2 regions of the Kiloniella antarctica genome follow, and region 1 is predicted to be linked to the other one. Evidence: riboswitches for the same ligand, from Rfam matches in the RefSeq annotation. Region 1 holds a riboswitch; the other holds the start of a gene.
The links. Region 1 has a riboswitch for FMN ahead of ACFSKO_RS16985 (6,7-dimethyl-8-ribityllumazine synthase). Riboswitches for the same ligand answer to the same signal wherever they lie in the genome.
Positions count from the first base shown of each region.

Region 2: another riboswitch for FMN. It lies ahead of ribB (3,4-dihydroxy-2-butanone-4-phosphate synthase); the one in region 1 lies ahead of ACFSKO_RS16985 (6,7-dimethyl-8-ribityllumazine synthase).

Region 1 covers NZ_JBHUII010000011.1:202,588-205,972, reverse strand. The annotation lists gene ACFSKO_RS16990 (ComEC/Rec2 family competence protein) at 1-973, opposite strand, end outside; FMN riboswitch at 1,211-1,362, shown strand; gene ACFSKO_RS16985 (6,7-dimethyl-8-ribityllumazine synthase) at 1,445-1,924, shown strand; gene gltX (glutamate--tRNA ligase) at 2,370-3,385, shown strand, end outside.
Region 2 covers NZ_JBHUII010000013.1:12,427-15,811, forward strand. The annotation lists gene ACFSKO_RS18650 (hypothetical protein) at 1-43, shown strand, start outside; gene ACFSKO_RS18655 (DUF1523 family protein) at 52-723, shown strand; gene ACFSKO_RS18660 (GNAT family acetyltransferase) at 730-1,146, opposite strand; FMN riboswitch at 1,311-1,493, shown strand; gene ribB (3,4-dihydroxy-2-butanone-4-phosphate synthase) at 1,628-2,323, shown strand; gene ACFSKO_RS18670 (DUF1203 domain-containing protein) at 2,458-2,946, shown strand; gene ACFSKO_RS18675 (FlgO family outer membrane protein) at 3,075-3,385, opposite strand, start outside.

The DNA.
Region 1 (3,385 bases):
CCCCCGCCATCATAAAAGCACGCTGTGCCGATAGCGGCATACCAATCAGCGCCAAATATCCAAAACAAATAATGAACGTCACAAAGGCTGAGATTTTCTTTATCGGATAGTTCAAAGCCAGAACTGGCACACATGCCATGAAAAAACGAAGCGTAAAGAATATTATTCCCGCAACTAATCCCATATGTAACCCGGAGATTGCGAGAAGATGCGCCAATCCCGACTGACGTATATCATTTCTCGCCTTATTGGAAATTCCTCCCTTTTGCCCCGTTAAGAATGTAATGGCTAAATCGCGTGCATCTCCATGTAAATGGGTTTCAATCCTTTGAACCAAATCGTTTCTCAGGCCATTCCAAAAAAGATCAATGTTCGATAAATCCTTGGTGTTGCTTCTAATGCTTTCGACCCTCCCCCAAATATAACCAACTCCACCAATTTGTTTATAATAAGCATAACGTGCAAAGTTAAATCCAGAAGGATAGACTGGTTGAGATGGTGGCTTTACGATGACCCGCGCCCGTATACGGTCTCCTACCTCGATTTCATTTTGTCGGATGTTCGATCTTAATCGAATGTATTTGGGGACTGTTTGATTTTTAAAACCTTTACGATCCAAGTTACCTAAAACATAGCGCTGCCCGGGAGATGAAGGTTCAATGGAAAGAATAGAGCCCTCAATCATCCGGGGGCCAATTTCATAACTCAACACAGGTGCTTGAACTGTATCCGAACGATATGTAGCAAGACTGACCTCTGATAAAACTAAACTAACAATAAGTAGAGGCAGCCAAGCATTTTCCCCCAAGATCTTACTATACCGGCCAATGATCGTACAAAGCCAAAGGGTTAAACTCAGGGTCGAGACAAGATAAATATTTGGTTCGAATGGTAATGAAAAGTATAGAGCAATTCCTAGCCCAAAAAAGACAGGGATCCAGTTGAGCAGCCGCGATCTTTCGTCCTCAATCATTGACTTCATATACAAATTGAAATGTACCCAACTTATCAGTCCATTCCTTCCACTATCAGATTTACTACAAAAATACATTGAATATAATTGAGATATAAATAACAACTAAAACTAGTATTTAGCACTCATATCCCAATTATATTCACTCTTTGTATGACCATTTGTATGACCATCGAAATTATTTGTAGAAATTCACGTCATCATCGGATAATAAGAACCCGTCTTTTATTGATAAAGACATGTTCTCGGGGCGGGGTGAAAATCCCCACCGGCGGTAATAGCCTTTTGGCTTAAGCCCGCGAGCGCCTTTCAGCTTTCATCTGAAAGGGTCAGCAGACATGGTGAGATTCCACGGCCGACGGTTATAGTCCGGATGGTAGAGAACGGAGTGGCGAAACCTCAACTGAGATTGTTGAGGTTATACCATTACGTGCGCCCTGATTCTCGTTTTGTGTTTGATTGGAAAAATCGATGAATCAGAATTCTAATAGTAAGTATCAAGACATGCACTTTGCTTTTATTCAAGCACAGTGGCACAGCGATATCGTTGGCAATTGTCGAAAAGCATTCTTAAGCGAAATTGAAAAACAATCCAATGGATTGGCCAGGGTTGAAATATTTGATGTCCCCGGTGCCTTGGAAATTCCTCTGGTCGCAAAGAAGCTTGCAAAGACAGGACGTTTTTCTGCGATTGTTGGGACAGCCTTTGTCGTTGATGGCGGCATATACCGCCACGACTTTGTCTCACAAACCGTAATTTCAGGTATGATGCAGGCACAAATGGATACTGACATTCCGGTACTAAGCGCCATATTGACTCCACACCACTTTCATAATTCAGAAGAACATCTTCATTTCTTCCTTGAGCACTTCAAGGTCAAAGGCAAAGAAGTTGCAGATGCCTGTCTCTCGATTTCAACTCTGCATCAAGACATAGCCCGTACAGCGTAATAAAAGAGAGCCCTGCACAAACGTTACAGGGCTCTCTTAATATCCACAAAAACATTTCCTAGATGAATATATTTTCATCTAGGAAGAAGCTAAAATTGATTCACCGACCTCTTCTAGCTTTAACTTTACAGTTCGCTTTAACCCATTGTTACAAGAAGCCCAGACAACAAAGAGAGATAACAATTGAAAACCAAATGAAGACGCAAGTCCAACATAAGACCCGTCAACGAACAAACAACGACACTTTCTCTTTATCAAAGTAAATTTTACGATCCAACACCCGCACAAATGACGAACATCATTTGCGATATCTTAGACAATATGCTAAACATTTGACGAAACAGAAGTCTCTGTTGTTCCTAGATAGGCCTGAATTTGTTCCACAAATCATGAACAACCACCACTGAGACAATACCCAAACACTCTTGATTTACGAAAGATCATTATGAGCCAGCCCACGAAACAGGTTGTAACCCGTTTTGCACCCTCACCAACTGGATTTCTACATATTGGCGGTGCCCGTACAGCATTATTTAATTGGCTTTTTGCACAACATCATGGCGGAAAATACCTCCTGCGAATAGAAGATACTGACAGGAAAAGATCCACGCCAGAAGCTATTGAAGCTATAATAGACGGTCTCGATTGGCTTGGCTTAAATCATGATGATGAGATCACTTACCAATTTTCAGGTGCGAGCAGGCATCAAGAAGTTGCAAACCACCTACTAGCCGAAGGTAAAGCTTACCATTGTTATTGTAGCCCTGAAGAGCTTACCGAAATGAGGGAAAAAGCCAAAGCTGAAGGCCGTCCTATGAAATATGATGGCCTATGGCGCGATCGTCTTGCGTCTGAAGCTCCAGAAGGTATCGCCCCCGTTGTTCGCTTAAAGATGCCTCTTGATGGGGAAACGGTAATCAAGGACTTGGTACAAGGTGACGTGACTGTAGCAAACGCACAGTTGGACGACATGATCCTTCTTCGAGCTGATGGCACACCAACCTATATGCTTTCAGTTGTTGTCGATGATCATGATATGGGCATTACCCACGTTATCCGCGGCGATGATCATTTAACAAATGCTTTCCGTCAGGTACAGCTCTTCAAAGCCATGGGTTGGGATCTTCCTGAATTTGCGCATATCCCCCTTATTCACGGCGCTGACGGCGCAAAGCTATCTAAACGTCATGGCGCACTCGGGGTAGAAGCCTATCGCGATGAAATGGGGTATCTCCCAGAAGCTCTTAGAAATTACTTACTTCGCCTAGGTTGGGGACACGGTGATGAAGAAGTTATTTCCACTGAACAGGCTATTGAATGGTTTGATATCAGTGGTGTCGGTAAATCACCGTCCCGTTTTGACTTCGCAAAGTTGGAAAACCTGAACGGGATCTATATCCGTAATGCAGAAAACACTTATCTTACAGATATCATCGCACCTTTGATTGAGAAAGATGAGGC
Region 2 (3,385 bases), on a different contig from region 1:
GATTATAATTTTCGGACTTTTATTTATTGCTAACTTTATGTGAGGTGCCAAATGCAAACAGTAAAGTGGGCTTTGGGCCTTATGATCATCATTCTTCTCGGTGGCTTTCTTCATTACAATCTACCTGGACAAGACATCGTCCGTGTCGTCGGAACAGACGTGAAACGAATGGATACTTTCGGATTATTTGACACTGAGGCCCCTAAAACAAATCCCGAAAGAACGCGCGACGTCCGCTTTGTGAATACAGCCTGGCCAAATGCAACCCCGCGGGTTTACAGAAATGAAGATACCGACTGGCACTGGCCGCCTTATCTGAAATTTGATTCCGGTAATTTACAGGCACAATCTCAAGCTTGGATTTCAACTGAGGCAGCCCCCATTTGGGTTGTTATTACTCATTATGGCTGGCGTATTCCAATTTTATCCCTCTTCCCAAACGCCGTAGACATTAGACGCGCAGAGGGACCAAACCAGTTAATCATCCCTTGGTTCAATACGTTCTTTTTTATATCAATGGCCGTTCTTGGTTATATGATTTGGGCATTTATAACCCGGATAAAACGTCGCCATATCGACCCTGCTCTGGAAGATGTTTCTGACGTTGTCAACGACATCTCTTCCTCTGCAGAAGCCGCGAGTGAGAGAACTAGGGAAACAGGAAATAAATTCGGCCGATGGCTAGACACATGGCGCCCCAAACACAAAAAAAAATATAAATAGCAAGGATCACGCCTCAATCGTTTTTCCCATACTTACCCTTGGCTCTACTGAATAACCAAGGCTTTTATAAAGAGCCACGGCTCCATCGTTTCCATCCCGAACCTGAAGGTTGATTTTCACACATCCAAGTTTTCCAAGTTCCGCTTCTGCATACACAAGCAAGCTCGCTGCAACCCCTTTACGGCGATGTAGAGGATCAACAACTACGCTGTAAATCCACCCCCTATGTCCGTCATATCCAGCCATAGTTGTCCCGACAACTTCTCCCCCTTCCTCGGCAATAAATATTAACCCAGGCTGGAATATTTGCTTCTTTAGCAAAGCCTCAATTGGATCATTCCAAGGCGAAGGGGTTGGTTCATCTTCTTGCCAAAGTTTGATAACTCCGTTTTTGTCCTGATCACAATAATGCCTGATGTTCATTTTGTTCGTCCCTGTAGATTCTATTACATGTTCTCTTCTGATCCAAGTCGCGGATTAAGTCAAAAGAGACGGTTTCCAACTTGCCTAAGAGGGAAAAAATGGTCTAGATTTATCTCATCTTTCGCTAAAGAAATCACTTTAGGGAAAGATATGTGCATTTAGGCGCTTGTTCTCAGGGCAGGGTGAAATTCCCGACCGGCGGTAACTTTCAAGTTTAAGAAAGAAGCCCGCGAGCGCCCTTAATAATGAGAAGTGTCTTTCTATAGATCCTTCTCATTATTAAGGGGTCAGCAGATCTGGTGAAACTCCAGAGCCGACGGTAACAGTCCGGATGGGAGAGGATAGGCAAGAGCACTCAGGTTAGTTATCCCTGTAGGGTTCTGGCGCGTGCGTGTGTATGGCTTATAAATTCTAAGTAATACAAACGTCCTTTCTGAACACGCCCTGATTCTGGTTACGCCGCTTTTTTGGAGTGACAACCATGAATCAGATCGCAAACGATCATACACACCAGTCTTTGCTGGCCCAATTCGGCACCCCTTATGATCGTGTCGAAAAGGCCCTCGCTTCCATGAGGAAAGGCAAAGGCGTTCTTGTCGTTGACGACGAAGATCGGGAAAATGAAGGTGATCTCATTTTTCCGGCAGAAACACTTACCAATGAACAGATGGCGATGCTTATCCGTGAGTGCAGTGGTATTGTCTGCCTATGTATGACAGATGAAAAACTGCAATCTCTCGAGCTCCCCCAAATGGTCAGTGACAATAACTCTTCCATGGGGACTGGGTTTACAGTGACGATTGAAGCCAAAGCTGGCGTAACAACAGGAGTATCCGCAGCAGACCGGGTCACCACAATCAAAACCGCCATTGCTGATGATTGCAAACCGGATGACCTTGCCCGCCCAGGGCACGTTTTTCCGCTCCGCGCGATGACAGGCGGCGTACTAACACGCCAAGGTCATACAGAAGCGACATGTGATCTCTCGGCCTTGGCAGGATGGAAACCCGCAGGAGTTCTTTGTGAAATTACCAATCCTGATGGTACGATGGCACGGTTACCCGAGATTATTGCCTTTGGACAGAAGCACAGTCTTCCTGTTGTCGCGATAGAAGATATTATTCTCTACCGCCAAAAAATGGAATCCTTACCTGAGCGAACAAACCTAGCCAGTTAAGAATTTTGATTTTCATGAACGAAAGGCCCCACTTTTGGGGCCTTTCCTGCTTTATAAATACAAAAGCAAGAAATAGATAGAAGCAACACACCTATTTCTGGTTTTCTCTTCTCAACAAACAAATGGAGGAAACGATGACAGACCAGAATACATCCCGAGTTCGCTTTTTAGGTATCCCGAATAAAAAAGCCAGACTATTACAATGCGGCGGACATGACGAAAACGGACAAAAACCAGAGCGCATGATCTCTGATGGATCTGGGTTTCCATGTCGTCACTGCCTAAAGCCAATCCTAAATAATGAAGGTGTTCTTGTGCTTTCCTACCGTCCTTTTGAGGACAAACAACCCTATGCAGAAACGGGCCCAATTTTCCTTCACAGTGATCTTTGTGAAGAACACCAGGATAACGAAGAGCTTCCTGACAATATCCGTTCCCAGGGCAACACACTTTTACGCGGTTATAACGCTGATAACAGGATCGTCTATGGTACTGGCCAAACTGTTAAATCAGAAACAGTGAAAGAAGCCGCCCTCGACATGTTTAAAAATGAGAAAATTTCTTACATTCATGCACGATCAACAACGAATAACTGTTTCACATGTCGTATTGAAAGAACTTAACCTTAAAATTTACGAATATATTCTAATCAATGAAAAGTTCTGTAAAAACAGGGCTTTTCATTATTAATATGTCCCGCTAATTCCTCGTTTTGAAATACACAAAAGCGAACGGCTGGAATATTTTTTCTCTACTGAACTAAAACCCAACCACCTTGTGTTTTTGTTGGCAGCATGGAAGAAATATCGGCATCTTTGTTTAGTCGAAAATCTGTCGCCGAAAGTATACGGCCATCGCCCGCGCGAAGGAGCCGTAAATTTACAAAGACACTATGCTCTCCAATAGAATAGGTTCCTGTAAGAACAGCCTGCGCATCTTGACGACCTGCCAGAAAAGCTAAATCACGTGAAAGCATTAACTCTCCCTGATGCGGTCTGACTGCAAGAGAATCTCTCATTTTGACTTCCGACACACTATAGCCAAGTTGGGCAATGCGTCCTG